DNA from 2 places in the Janthinobacterium sp. EB271-G4-7A genome. Region 2 is predicted to be linked to the other one. Evidence: predicted binding sites of a transcription regulator. Region 2 holds the regulator's gene; the other holds the start of a gene.
The links. Region 2 encodes sigma-54, which starts transcription at its own class of promoters, with help from an activator protein. Its sites were predicted from a motif close to TGGCANGNAANCTGCTTT; they were not measured.
Positions count from the first base shown of each region.

Region 1: a site for sigma-54 is predicted at 3,262-3,279, ahead of pedF (cytochrome c-550 PedF). Genes of this name have one in related genera too.

Region 1 covers NZ_JACYMI010000010.1:12,549-19,840, forward strand. The annotation lists gene IGS58_RS28910 (TonB-dependent receptor family protein) at 1-1,824, shown strand, start outside; gene IGS58_RS28915 (substrate-binding periplasmic protein) at 1,882-2,715, opposite strand; gene pedF (cytochrome c-550 PedF) at 2,741-3,226, opposite strand; gene rtcA (RNA 3'-terminal phosphate cyclase) at 3,357-4,376, opposite strand; gene IGS58_RS28930 (RtcB family protein) at 4,393-5,628, opposite strand; gene IGS58_RS28935 (vWA domain-containing protein) at 5,829-7,292, opposite strand, start outside.
Region 2 covers NZ_JACYMI010000005.1:194,091-201,382, reverse strand. The annotation lists gene IGS58_RS25790 (monovalent cation:proton antiporter family protein) at 1-73, opposite strand, end outside; gene IGS58_RS25785 (KpsF/GutQ family sugar-phosphate isomerase) at 158-1,192, shown strand; gene IGS58_RS25780 (KdsC family phosphatase) at 1,192-1,725, shown strand; gene lptC (LPS export ABC transporter periplasmic protein LptC) at 1,768-2,379, shown strand; gene lptA (lipopolysaccharide transport periplasmic protein LptA) at 2,405-2,986, shown strand; gene lptB (LPS export ABC transporter ATP-binding protein) at 2,986-3,741, shown strand; gene IGS58_RS25760 (RNA polymerase factor sigma-54) at 3,746-5,224, shown strand; gene hpf (ribosome hibernation-promoting factor, HPF/YfiA family) at 5,294-5,656, shown strand; gene IGS58_RS25750 (enoyl-CoA hydratase/isomerase family protein) at 5,792-6,877, shown strand; gene rapZ (RNase adapter RapZ) at 6,878-7,292, opposite strand, start outside.

The sequences.
Region 1 (7,292 bases), on a different contig from region 2:
TTTGGCGCACGCTCGGCCTTCGGTGTGCGCGGCGTCAAGCTGATCAGCGATGGCATTCCCGCCAGCATGCCCGACGGCCAAGGCCAGGCCGCCACCTTCAACCTCGATACGGCCGAGCGCATCGAAGTGCTGCGCGGACCGTTTTCTGCCATCTACGGCAACCATTCGGGCGGCGTGATCCAGCTGTTTTCCAGGGATGGACAAAATCCCCCGTCCGTCGAACTGAATGTGACGGGCGGCAGCTACGGCACCAGCAAGGTCGATCTCTCGGCGCAAGGCCAGGCAGGCGACATCGGCTACGTGCTCGACGGTTCGCGCTTCCGCACGGACGGCTTCCGCGACCATAGCGCCGCCACGCGCGAACAGGCGTTCGGCAAGATCACCGTCAAGCCCACGGCGGACAGCAAGCTGACCATCGTCGCCAACAGCCTGCATCAAGGCAATACGCAAGATCCGCTGGGCGCCACCTGGGCCACGTTTGCCGCCAACCCGCGCGCCGGTGAGGTCGACGCGACGGATACGCAAAACCCGAAACGCACACTGGCCGAACGCTACAACACCCGCAAGAGCATCGACCACCAGCAAATCGGCGCCACCTATGAACAGTCGTTCGGCGATGACCGCCTGCACGTGATGGTGTATGGCGGCAACCGCGACGTGATCCAGTACCAGGCATTTACCAAGGGCTTCCAGGCGCCCGCCAGCCATTCGGGCGGCGTGGTCGATTTCCAGCGCCAGTTCTATGGCATCGATACCAACTGGCTGCACGTGAACCAGCTGGCTGGCGGCAAGCTGAGCACGACTATCGGCATCGACTATGGCCGCTCCAGCGATGACCGCACCGGCTACGAAAACTTCATCGGCAATAGCTTTGGCGTAAAGGGCAAGCTGCGCCGCGACGAGCAGAATGTCGTGTCCAGCCTCGATCCGTATATCCAGGCGGAATGGCAAAGCGGCCCGTGGCTGCTCAGCGCAGGTGTGCGCTACAGCAAGATGAAAGTGGCGGTCGATGACCATTTCCTCGGCAACGGCAACGATAGCGGCAGCCTGGAGTTCAGCCACACGACACCGGTGCTAGGCCTGCTGTACAAGCTGACGCCGAACGTCAACGTCTATGCCAGCGCCGCGCGCGGTTTCGAAGCGCCTACCTTGAATGAACTGTTTTACTCGGGCACGGGCGGCGGCTTCAATTTCAACTTGAAACCGGCCACCAGCACCAACCTGGAAGCAGGCGTCAAGGCCAGGATCAATAACAACACGCATGTGAACGCGGCCGTGTTCCAGATCAAGACCAGCGACGAACTGGTGGTCGACAAGTCCAGCGGCGGGCGCACCAGCTACCGCAATGCGGGAAAAACCTTGCGCCAGGGCATGGAAGTGTCGCTGGACTCGAACCTGCCGTATGGCTTCACGACCAAAGTGGCACTGACCAGCCTGCACGCCGTGTATGACCAGGCGTTTGGCAACGTGCGCGAAGGCAGCCGCTTGCCGGGCGTGCCCAGCGCCAACCTGTTTGCGGAACTGGCCTGGAAAGACACGCTGGACCGTTTTGGCGCGGCGCTGGAAAGCGTGGCCAGCAACCAGGTCTACGCGGAAGACAGCAACAGCGAAAAGCCGGCGCCCGGCTATACGGTGTTCAATGCGCGCGTCAACGCCAAACAAAACGTGGGCAATTGGCGCTTCAAGGAATTTGCCCGCCTGAACAATCTTTTCGACAAGACCTACGTGGGCTCCGTCATCGTCGGCGACAGCAACAAGCGCTACTATGAAGCGGCACCGGGACGCAACTGGTTGCTGGGCGTCAGCGCCCAATATAGTTTCTAAAACTAAAAAGCCCGCGCATCGATCAATGCGCGGGCTTTTAAACTCAAGCACGCTACGTCAGGGCCGTGCTTCCTTCACGCCATATTTTTCAAAGATGGCTTTCAATTCACCGCTGGCCGCCATCTCGTTCATGGCCGCCTGCAGCAACTTTGCCACGTCGAGCTGCTGGCGGCTGACGGCCAGGCCCACGGCCCAGCCGGCACGCGGCAAGCGGGCGAACGCCACTTCGCTCAAGGGGAAAGCGGGATCGCTTTTCAGCACCGATTCGATCTCCGAACGGTTGGCCAGCACGGCATCGAGTTGCCCTGCCTGCAATTGCTGCAACGCTTCGGCCGCCGTGTCGAAGATGCGCACGTCGTCGCGGTACTTGCCATTGTCTTCACCCAGCATCAGCATAGCCGCGATCGATACTTTTTCCACGCCGATGCGCTTGCCGGCCAGCGAAGCGACGCCATCGAATTGCGGCACGGCTTGCGCGCTGCGCGCCAGGCGCACGGTCTCCACGTAGTACGGCGCGAAGATCTCGACCTTGTCGTTATCCGCCATCAACTTCTTGTCGACCGGTACATGCAGCATCACATCGGCGGGACCATAACCGAGGTAATGCCCCTTCCACACCATATTGCGCAAATCATCGTTGAGATTTTCGCCAGCGGGAAATGGCAGCAAGCTCAGTTTCAAACCCAGCTTTTTCGCCAGCGCTTCAGCGATGTCGATATCGATGCCCGCTCCCTTGTCGGAAAACGGCGCGAACTCGTTATACACAGCCACTTTCAGGCTGCCCGACTGCTGCACTTTTTGCCAGTCGGCGCGCGCAGGCGCGGCTGCGCACAGCGCCAGGCAGGCGAGCGAGATCATCGCGCGCGCGCCCCGGAATTGAATTGAACGCATGGGACTCCTTGGTGATCAGTTCGACTTAATTCGACTCGCGGCGGGTTTCCAGATAGGTCTTGATGGCCCACATGGCTTCCTGGTTGAACACGCCTTCAAACGGCGGCATGTACACAGCGCCATTACGCACTTTACCGTGGCGTATGATGGCCAGGTAATAATTATCTGTCTCCTTGTAGCAAGCCTGTTTCTTTATCTCATTCTTGATACCGAAGCAATCGCGGTCCAGCTGGCGCAAGTCCGGCGCGATGCCGCCCGAGATGGCTTCGATGCCGTGGCACCGGGCGCAATTCTGGTTGTAGGCCGAGGTGCCCACCGTCAAGGCCAGCTTGTTGCCCCGATACGGGTTTTGCTCAAGCCACTTGTCGCCCACCTTGGGCAAGCCCGTGGTATCGACGCCTTGTGGCGTGACATTGCCGTGCGCATAGGCATGCGGTAAGGTCAGCAGGGAAGTGAGGGCAACGGCGCCGGCGGCCGCCACGCCGAGCAGGGTACGAATGGAATAGGTCATGCTGGTCTCCTTGGTTTTTTAGTCAATATCAAAGAAGAGCAAATGCCATGCCATGCGTCTATGCCCCACATCCGGCCGACCATGTATCAATTTGGAACAGCTGCAACAGCCAGTTGTGTCAGCGCGCCCGTCAGGCGGCGGCCACCGTGCAGATGCTGCTCCGCTCCTGCTGCTCGAAAGTAATACGCACGGGCAAAAACCGGGCAATCACCTCCGCATTCGTCAGCGCATGTTGCGATACCTTGTTGCAGCTGAAGGTACCGCCGCCCGCCAGCGCCATGGGCAGCAAGAGCTGGTCGGCCAGGTGCTCGCCGACGGCCGCGTCCGTCTTGAGATAGGCGCGCACCTCGTTCAACAGGCGCTTGGCCACCGATTCGGCCAGCAAGGACTTTTCACCGAACGAAGTAAACACTTCCGTGACATGCTCATGCTCGAGCGTCAGCAACAAGACGTTGCCCGGTCCCTGCTCCGCCGGCAAGCCGACGAGGCGCAACTGCTTGCCGCTCCAGCCCATGCCCCCGGCGACACGCTCGAGCTCGCGCGCGGCCACCTGCACATGCACGCCCGCCACCACGCTTTCCGCATACCCCGCCTTCCGTTCGCCGCGCTGCAGCAATGCGATGGGCCGCAAGCGCTGGCACGGTTGCACGGTGGCCATCACCTCGCCGCCGCCTGCGGGATGAAAGCCATAGCGTTGCAGCGTAATATCCACCTCGGCCCCCATCTGTTCCAGGACACGGCCATATGCGCGCTGCAGGAAATGCACGGGCGGTGCCATGGCATTGTGCGTGCCGCCACTGATGCGCACGGTGGACGGCCCATCCGCATGCAGCAGGGCCGGCAACAGGGTTTGCAATACCAGAGTGCAACTGCCCGCGCTGCCGATGGCAAAGCGGTAATCGCCGCCACGCAAGGGACCAGGCACGAATTCCAGGCTCGACGCGCGCAGCGCCACCGGCGTCGTGCGCGCCCCGCAAATGGCGGTTGCCGCCTGCACAGCCAGCAGATGCTGGCGCAGCAAGCCGGGCTTTTCCCGCCCCGCGCGAATGTTAATCAGCCGAAACGGTTGCCCCGTGATCATCGACAGGCTCAGCGCCGAACGTAAAATCTGTCCGCCGCCTTCGCCTTGCGCTCCATCTATTTCTATCATCTCTGTTTTCTCTCTATTATCCTTTGACGCAGACGACCTGCTTCAAGATATGCACGACATCGACCAGCTCGCGTTGCGCCAGCATCACCGCATCGATATCCTTGTAAGCCATCGGGATTTCATCGATCACGTTTTCATCCTTGCGGCATTCCACGCCTTCGGTGGCGCGGATCTGGTCATCCAGGTTGAAGCGCCGCTTCGCTTCCGTACGGCTCATCGTGCGTCCCGCGCCGTGGCTGCAGCTATGGAAACTCTCCGCATTGCCCTTACCGCGCACGATAAAGCTCTTCGCGCCCATGGAGCCGGGAATGATCCCCAGTTCGCCCGCGCGGGCCGACACGGCGCCTTTGCGCGTGATCAATACATCCTTGCCGAAGTGGTGCTCCTTCTGCACATAGTTATGGTGGCAGTTGACGGCCTCCACGTGCGTCTGGAACGGTTTATGGATGACCGTGCGCACGGCGGCGATCAGGTTCTGCATCATCACTTCGCGGTTGTTGCGGGCGAAACGCTGGGCCCAGCCCACCGCTTCCACGTAATCGTCGTAATGCTGCGTTCCCTCGGCCAGGTAAGCCAGATCCTGGTCGGGCAGGTTGATGAAGTGGGTGCGCATATCCTGCTTGGCTAGTTCGATGAAATGCGTACCGATGGCATTGCCCACGCCGCGCGAACCGGAATGCAGCATGAACCACACGGAACCCTGTTCATCGAGACACACTTCGACGAAGTGGTTACCGCTGCCCAAGGTTCCCAGGTGGCGATAATTGTTCGTGCTCTTCAGCTTTGGCGTTTTCAGGCAGATCGCATCAAATTCGTCTTTCAGCTGCAGCCACGCGGCATCGACCACCGAGGGCGGCGTATGCCAGGAACCCTCGTCGCGGCCGCGGTGTCCGCGCGTCTTTGGCGACATCCCGTGTGGAATGGCGCGTTCGATGGCGCTGCGCAGCGACCCCAGATTATCGGGCAAATCATTCGCCGTCAGCGTGGTTTTCGCCGCCATCATGCCGCAACCGATATCCACGCCCACCGCCGCCGGAATCACGGCGCCCAGGGTGGGAATCACGCTGCCGATGGTCGACCCTTTACCCAGGTGGACGTCCGGCATGACGGCGATGTGCTTGTAAATAAACGGCAGGGTCGCCGTGTTGCGCAATTGCTTTTTAGCCGCTTCTTCGACGGGCACGCCACGCGTCCACATTTTCACAGGACGGCTGCCTTCGGTATGCAGGACGTCGTATTCTTCTTTTTTCATCGCTTCTCTCATTTTCTATTGTAATCAGTACGACAACCCGACAAGGAGGGACAGGATTTTCTGGCGGCGTACTGCGCGTGCCAGGCCGGTTTGACGCGGCTGATCGATGTAATCCTGTCTGCATTCGGGGCACTGCGGCGCATGACAAGTCTGGACAGGACGTCTCTTATGTAGTCTTGTCCGCATTCATGCGCTTTACTTCAACAACCGGTTGCCGCGATATCGATGGCGGCGATTTCTCCCACCCAGTGGGCGGGGTCCAGCTGGCCGGCGGCAAAGGCGGCGATGATCTTGAAGACGTCATCGGAAAAACCGCCGATATTCAGGATATCCTCGCATTCCATCGCCTGCGTCGTGGCATGCGGCGCAATATCGATGCACACCAGTTTCGCCTGCGGATTGCGCTGCTTGAACACCTTCCATTGTCCCATCGTCGCCGTGGCGCCGCTGCGTCTGGCGTCGATCCACGATTCGTTATCGGACACATAAATCACCAGGTCGGCCAGCTCCTTCTTGCTGTTCATGCGCATCAGCGGTGCGCTGCAATTGGTGCCGCCGCCACCGATGGCCGCCAGCCTGGCCGCGTTGCTCATCACGCTGTCATCCGCAGCCAGCCCGCACGTCACGACGCTGTGCTCGAACGGCAGCAACATCGCATCCGGGTTCTTGCGCAGCATGGCCGCCGCCACCAGCGCCGCCACATCGATGCAGCGCACGCTCGACGTGGCGCTGCCGCGAAAACCGCTGACGGGCGACGACATCGAGCCGGAGACGTCGGGGCACACCACCACCCTGCCAGCGATCCGCGGCACGTTCGCCAGCGCTATTTCCAGCGCCGCTTCCAGCGCATCGCGCACGATGGCCGGCACGCTCTCACCGGCCGCCAGGTACGCGGACAGCAGCTGGTACGGAAACACCCGTACCTGGCTAATCGCCTCGGGATCGCGCAGCTTGGCAGCGATCAGTTCCGGCATGCCGGCTATCGCATACACGCCGTGACGCCCAAAGGTGTTCAGATTCATGCGCACCATTTGCCAGCTGCCCTGGCGGGCGATCTGCGCCCAATCCTGCGCGCTCAAGGACAGCGCCGTCAGCATCTGGAACGGTACGTCCGGTATCGCTTGCGAAGGATCTGCCTTGTAGGCCTCGAACGCGGCCAGCGCCGGCGGCAGTGCCTTGGCATCGTAGGGCTTGCCGATCAGCCAGGCAAAGAATGCCTCCCGCCACGCTTCCTGCGGTTTCGGATGCACCATCTTCACCACGTCGGCCAGCGAAGGCGCATTGCCCACGGCGGCGGCCAGCAAGGCCTGTTCCGAAGCGGTGTTCAGCCATGCCTGCACGAGCTTTTTCGGACGCGATCCCAGCGACTTGCGTCCCACGGCGCCGGAGCGCATGATCTGCACAAAGTTGCGCAGCATCTTGCCGTTGTTGATGACACGCCGGAATGCCGGTGCGAATTGCGCAGCGCCCTGCCCCGCCAGCACGGCCACCAGCAAGGCCGGCATGTCTTTCATGTAGCCCCGTTCGCGGCAGTACACGGCCGTCTGCGCAATGAAGGCGGGGTTGACCGCCTGGCACAGCTCGAGTACTGTTGCCAGCTGCGCTTCGGCGCTGGCATAAAACGTCGTGTTCAGGCAGCCGGTGGCCGCGTATTGCGCCAGCTG
Region 2 (7,292 bases):
ACATTCTGAAAGCGACCACGCCCAGCACGGCGCTGCCGAGTAACATCAGGGTCAGTTCAAGCGAGGAAAACATGGGTTGCCCGGTGCGGTCAATGGAAATCGTTGTTTGTTGTGACTGGCAAGTTTTTTGCTTTCCTAATTCGTTTATACTTTGGGCATGAGTGTAACCCATGAAAAAACAATGCTGAAAGCTTTTGATCGAATTGACATGCAAGCGACGACCGAGCGCGCCGTCGCGCTGGCCCGCACCACCTTGCAGATCGAGTCCGACGCCATCGTTGCGCTGCACGCGCGCCTGGCCACGGACGACAGCGTGGGCCGCGCCGTGGCGATGTTGTTGCAATGCAAAGGAAGAGTCGTCGTCTCCGGCATTGGCAAATCCGGCCATATCGCGCGCAAGATTGCCGCCACCCTCGCTTCCACCGGCACGCCGGCCCTGTTCGTGCATCCGGCCGAAGCGGCCCATGGCGACCTGGGCATGGTCACTTCGGAAGATGCTTTTATTGCCATATCGTACTCCGGCGAATCGTCGGAACTGATGGCCATCATGCCCGTCGTCAAGCGCATGGGTGGCGTGCTGATTTCCATGACGGGCAAGCCGAATTCGAGTCTGGCGCAATTGGCCGACGTGCACCTGGATATTTCTGTTGAGAAAGAAGCCTGTCCGCTGAACCTGGCGCCGACGGCCAGCACCACCGTCACTCTGGCCCTGGGCGACGCGCTGGCCGTGGCCTTGCTCGACTTGCGCGGCTTCAAGGAAGAAGATTTCGCCCGCTCGCACCCGGGCGGCGCCCTGGGCCGTCGCCTGCTCACGCACGTGCATGATGTCATGCGCAGCGGCGAACGCGTGCCGAAAGTACCCGTGCAGGCTTCCTTGCTGCAGGCGCTGGAAGAAATGACGAAAAAAGGCATGGGCATGACGGCCGTCGTCGACGCGGACAACCGTCCCGTGGGCGTGTTTACGGATGGCGACTTGCGCCGCATGTTCGAGCGCGTGCAGGATTTCACGCAAGTGGCGATCCGCGACGTCATGCATGCGCAGCCGCGCAGCATCGCGCCCGAACGCCTGGCCGTGGACGCCGTGGCCGTGATGGAGCAGTTCCGCATCAACCAGATGCTGGTCGTCGATGCCGACGGCAAACTGGTGGGCGCGCTGCATATCCATGATCTGACGCAAGCGAAGGTGATCTGATGGATAGCGTGGCGGACAACCTGGCCCGCGCGGCCAAGGTCAAACTGATGATCTTTGACGTCGATGGCGTGCTCACCGACGGCAGCCTGCATTTCGGCCCGGACGGCGAGATGATGAAAACGTTTAATGTGTATGATGGCCTGGGCATCAAGCTGCTGCAGGAATCGGGCGTGCAGACGGCCATCATCAGCGCGCGCCGCTCGCCCATCACGGCGCGCCGCGCGCAAGACCTGGGCATTACCCACGTGCACCAGGGCGGCCACGACAAGCTGACGCCGTTTCGCGAACTGCTGGCGCTGACGGGCTTGACGGAAGAGCAATGCGGCTATATCGGCGACGACGTCATCGATGCGCCCATCCTGAAACGCGTCGGCTTTGCCGTCAGCGTGCCGGGCGGACGCCCGGAAGTGCAGGGCCTGGCCCACCATGTGACGCAGGCCGGCGGCGGCCGCGGCGCGGTGCGCGAGATCTGCGAATTCCTGCTGCGTGCCCAGGACAATTATGCGCGCGTCATGGCGCCGTTCCTGGAGTGAGGCGCGCCGCCTCGCCAGTGACATTTGAAAGAGTGAAGCCCTATGCGTAAGCCAGGAGGCGCCCATCGCTGGCGCATGATCTTTACCGTGCTGGGCGCGGTTGTTGTCGCGCTGGGCAGCTTTTGGCTGCTCGAGGTGATGAACAAGAATAGCCAGGACATCACGGCCAGCAAGCATCTGGATGAGCCCGACTATTTCATTACCAATTTCAGCCTGGTGCGCATGGACTTGACGGGAAAACCCAGCTATATCGTGTCGGGCACCAAGCTCACGCATTATCCGCTGGACGATTCGTCCGATATCGACCGGCCCTTCGTGCGCAAGCTCACGCCAGGCATGCCACCGATGAACATGAATGCGGAACTGGCGCATATCGATCAGGACAATACCCGGCTGCAACTGCACCGCAATGTCGTGATCGACCGCGTGGCCAGTCCGAAGGCGCAGAACCTGACAGTCAAGACGGAAGCGCTGACGGTGTTCCCGGATGAGGAAAGAATGGAAACGGACGTGCCTGTCGATATCCTGACGGGCACCTCGCGCCTCAATGGCATCGGCATGAAAGCCAATAACGCCACCGGCGTGGTGGAAGTGCAGAATGCGCTGCGCATGGTCCTCCCGCCGAAACCGCGCCCGGCCGCGGCGGCAAAATGACAGAATGAAACAAGGAAACCATACTATGAAGAACATCTTGCTGTTGACCGTATTTTCCCTGGCCATCATGGGCGTGGCGCATGCCGAGAAGGCCGATTCCGAGAAGGAAGCCGTCATCACGGCACGCAGTGGCCACGTCGATGACATCAAGCAGGTGCGCACCCTGACGGGCGACGTCGTGCTGGTCAAGGGGACCCTGACCATGAAGGCGGGTCGCGCCGTGATCACGGAAGATCCGCAAGGCTACCAGTTTATTACCTTCTGGGCCGATCCCGGCAAGCTTGCCACCTTCCGCCAGAAGCGCGATGGCGCGGGCGACCTGTGGGTGGAAGGCGAAGCGGAGCGCGTGGAATACGATAACAAGACGGAAGTGGTGAAACTGTTTTCCAGGGCCAAGCTGACGCGCCTGGAAGGCACGAAAGTGACCGACGTGGCCAATGGCGCCTTCATCTCGTATGACAGCCGCAAGGAAGTGTTTGCGATGGAAAATTCCAACAGCGGCACCAGCACCCCGGATGGCGGCAGCGTGCGCATGGTGATCCAGCCGAAAACCAAGGCACCGGCGGCGGAGAAAGCGCCGGCCACGCCCGCGCCAGGAAAGAAATAATGGACAATACTCGTTGCGGCAGCACCCTGATCGTTCGCGGGCTGCAAAAAACCTATGGCAAGCGGCAAGTCGTGCATGATGTCTCGCTGCAAGTCGAATGCGGCGAAGTGGTGGGTTTGCTGGGCCCGAACGGCGCCGGCAAGACCACCTCGTTCTACATGATCGTCGGCCTGGTGCCGTCCGATGGCGGCAGCATCGATATCAGCGGCGTGGACATCTCCAGCCTGCCGATCCACCGCCGCGCGCAGATGGGCCTGTCCTACCTGCCGCAGGAAGCGTCCGTCTTCCGCAAGCTGACGGTGGAAGACAATATCCGCGCCGTGCTGGAAATTCAGACCGTCGAAGGCCGTCCGCTGACGAAGGCCGAGATCGAGGTGCGCCTGGATAAATTGCTGGCTGACTTGCAGATTGAAAAGCTGCGCGAGAATCAGGCCCTGTCCCTGTCCGGTGGCGAGCGCCGCCGCGTGGAAATCGCCCGCGCGCTGGCCACCGATCCCCGTTTCGTGCTGCTCGACGAACCGTTCGCCGGCGTCGATCCGATCGCCGTGATCGAGATCCAGCGCATCGTGCGTTTCTTGAAGGAGCGCAATATCGGCGTGCTGATCACCGATCATAATGTGCGCGAGACGCTGGGTATCTGCGATCGTGCCTACATCATCAACCAGGGCTCGGTACTGGCGTCGGGACGCCCCGACGACATCATCGCGAACGAGTCGGTACGCCGGGTCTATCTGGGCGAACACTTCCGCATGTAAGCCAATGAAACAATCATTGCAGCTGCGCACTTCGCAGCACCTGGCACTGACGCCGCAGTTGCAGCAATCGATACGCCTGTTGCAATTGTCTACCCTGGAATTGCATCAGGAACTAGAGCAATTGCTGACGGACAATCCCTTGCTCGAGCGCCTCGATGATCCGCTCGACCGCTCGCTGCGCCTGCTGTCCGATGGCGCCTTGAGTTCCACGGCAGCGCCGGCCGAAGCGCCGCCCCAGCCGCCAGGCCAGGAAGCGCCCACAGCGCCGGCCGAAGCGGAAACCTTTGACGGCGATGCCGGCGAGGGTCCTGCCGCCGCGGATGGCGGCGACAGCGACTGGAGCGAGGCGAGCCGCGGCAAGGCGCCCGACGACGAAGATTCGCGCCCGCAACTCGAAGCCCATCACTGCACCCTGCGCGAACACCTGATGGAGCAGATGCGCGTGACGGTACTTGAATTGCGCGACCGCGCGCTGGTCGAGCTGATCATCGACGCGCTCGACGACAATGGCTACCTGGAAGAGTCGCTCGAGGACATCCTGGCGCGCCTGCCGGAAGAGCTGGAAATCGACGCCGACGAGATGCGCACGGCCTTGTCTCTCTTGCAAAGTTTCGATCCGCCCGGCGTGGGCGCGCGCAATGCCTCCGAATGCCTGGCGCTGCAAATCAAGCGTTTGCCGCACATCGCCATGGTGACGCGCCGCATGGCCCTCGTCATCGTGGAAAAGCACCTGGCCTGGTTTGCCCAGCGCGATTTCAACAAGCTGAAAAAAGCCCTCGATTGCGACGATGAAGACTTGCGCGAAGCGCAGACGGTGATTCGCCAGTGCAATCCGCATCCGGGCGCCGTGTTCGCCTCGGACGTGTCCGATTACGTGGTGCCCGACGTCGTCGTCAAGCGCGCGCGCAATGGCTGGCAAGTCACGCTGAACAACGATGTCATGCCGCGCCTGCGCGTCAATGCCATGTACGCCAACTTGCTCAAGCAGGGCAAGGGCGAGGGCGCCATGGGCGCACAGTTGCAGGAAGCCAAGTGGCTGATCAAGAATATGCGCCAGCGCTTCGACACGATCCTGCGCGTGGCGCAGGCGATAGTAGAAAGACAAAAGAACTTTTTCTCGCATGGGGCCGTTGCCATGCGTCCCCTTGTGCTCCGTGAAATAGCTGATACACTGGGTTTACACGAGAGTACTATCTCGCGGGTAACAACTCAAAAGTACATGCTGACCCCGCACGGCATGTTCGAGTTGAAATATTTCTTTGGTAGCCACGTCGCCACCGAAGCGGGGGGCGAAGCGTCATCGACGGCGATACGGGCATTGATCGTGCAACTGACAGGAGCAGAAGACCCTAAAAATCCTTTATCCGACAGTAAGATTGCGGACATGCTGGGGGAACAAGGCATGGTGATTGCGCGACGTACTGTTGCCAAATACCGGGAAGCGTTGAAAATTCCGCCAGTGAGCCTGCGTAAGTGTTTGTAAGTTTTTTTCGGTTCCTCTGCGGGCCGGATAGGATGGACCGCACGAACCCGATCATCTTTAGGAGTGTGTATGAATCTCACCATCAGCGGACATCATCTCGAAGTGACACCAGCCATCCGTGAATACGTACAAACGAAGCTGGAGCGCGTGAAACGTCATTTCGATCAAGTCATCGATATCGCCGTGATTCTGACCGTGGATAACCTCAAAGAGAAAGAAAAACGTCAAAAGGCTGAAGTCAACCTGCGTTTGAGCGGCAAGACTGTCTATGTGGAAAGCTTGGCGCACGACCTGTACGCCGCGATCGATACCCTGATCGACAAGCTCGATAGGCAAGTGATGAAATACAAAACCAAAGTGCAAGGGCACGGTAAAGAGGCGATCAAGCATCTGCCAGACAACTCCGAGGAAGAAGCCGTCGTCGCCGTCTAAGGCCACCCGCTTCCAGCAGTTGTGATCAACTAAGGGCGCACATCTTGCGCCCTTTTTTGCGCCTGGACCTTTTGAGCGCAATGTTCGCCGCGCAGGGGCTAAAATGTTTGCACTTTCACTTCTTTCCTGCCTGCCATGAGCGACTTCGTCCAGACTTCCATCCGCAACCGCACGGGCCATATCGTGCTCGACCGTCCGAAAGCCTTGAATTCCCTGTCGCTGGAGATGGTGCGCGCCCTGAGCGCGGCCTTGCTGGCCTGGCGCGACGATCCGCAGGTGGATGCCGTGGTGATCCGCTCCAGCAGTGAAAAAGCCCTGTGCGCCGGCGGCGACATCCGTTTCTTTTACGATGCCGGCCTGGCCACGCCGCAAGGCGGCAGCGCCATGCTGGAAGATTTCTTTACGGAAGAATATGCTTTAAATCATTTAATTCATTTCTACCCGAAACCGTATATCGCCGTGATGGATGGCGTGGTGATGGGCGGCGGCATGGGCGTGGCGCAAGCCGGGCCGGGCAACCGCCTGCGCATCGTGACGGGCCGCACGCGCATGGCCATGCCGGAAGTCAATATCGGCTTGTTTCCCGACGTGGGCGGCAGTTATTTTCTATCCCGCCTGGCCGGCCAGCTGGGCCTGTACCTGGGCTTGACGGGCTTGACGATCAACGCGGCCGATGCCCTGTACACGGGGCTGGCCGATGTCTACGTGCCTGAGGCGCAGATGGGGGCGCTGCTGGACCTGTTCGAATCGACGCGGGGCGAGGCCTTGCCTGTGGCCATCAAGGCGCTGGCGGCGCCTTTCCAGGCCGAGGCGGGGGTATCTCCCCTGGCCACGGCGCGCGCGGCGCTGGACCGCCATTTCGGCGCCCCTTCCGTGGCCGCCATCATGGCCTCGCTGGCGCAGGATGACAGCGCGTTCGCGGCCAAGGCGCTGGCAGCGATGCGCCTGCGTTCGCCCTTGATGATGTCGGTGACCCTGGAATTGCTGCAGCGGGGCGCCCACCTGGGCGTGGCCGATTGCCTGCGCATGGAGCGCACGGTGGTGCGCCACAATTTTGAACATGGCGAAGTGCTCGAGGGCGTGCGCGCGCTGGTGGTCGACAAGGACAATGCACCGCGCTGGAACCCTGCCAGCCTGGACGACGTCGATGCGGCCATGGTGGCGCGCTTCTTTGCCCCCGTCTGGCCAGCCGCGGCGCATCCGCTGCGCCACCTCGACTAATTAGCTGCGTTCGCGGTGGCGCAGGACGACGCGTTCATTCGGGCCGAAATACTGCGCCAGCCGCTCCGCCATGTACACGGAGCGGTGCTGGCCGCCCGTGCAGCCCAGGGCCACCGTCAGGTAGCTGCGGTTGTCGGACTTGAATGACGGCAACCATTTCTCGATGAAGGCGCGGATGTCGGCCAGCAGTTCCAGCGCGCTCGGCTGCGCGTCGAGGAAGGCGATCACGGGCGCATCGCGGCCGTCGAGCGGGCGCAGCGCCAGGTCGTAATAGGGATTAGGCAAGGCCCGCACGTCGAAGACGAAATCGGCGTCCAGCGGCACGCCCAGCTTGAAGGCGAACGATTCGAAGAACAGGGTCAGCGGTGCGCGTTCGGAGGCGACGATATCCTTGATCCAGGCGCGCAGCTTGTTG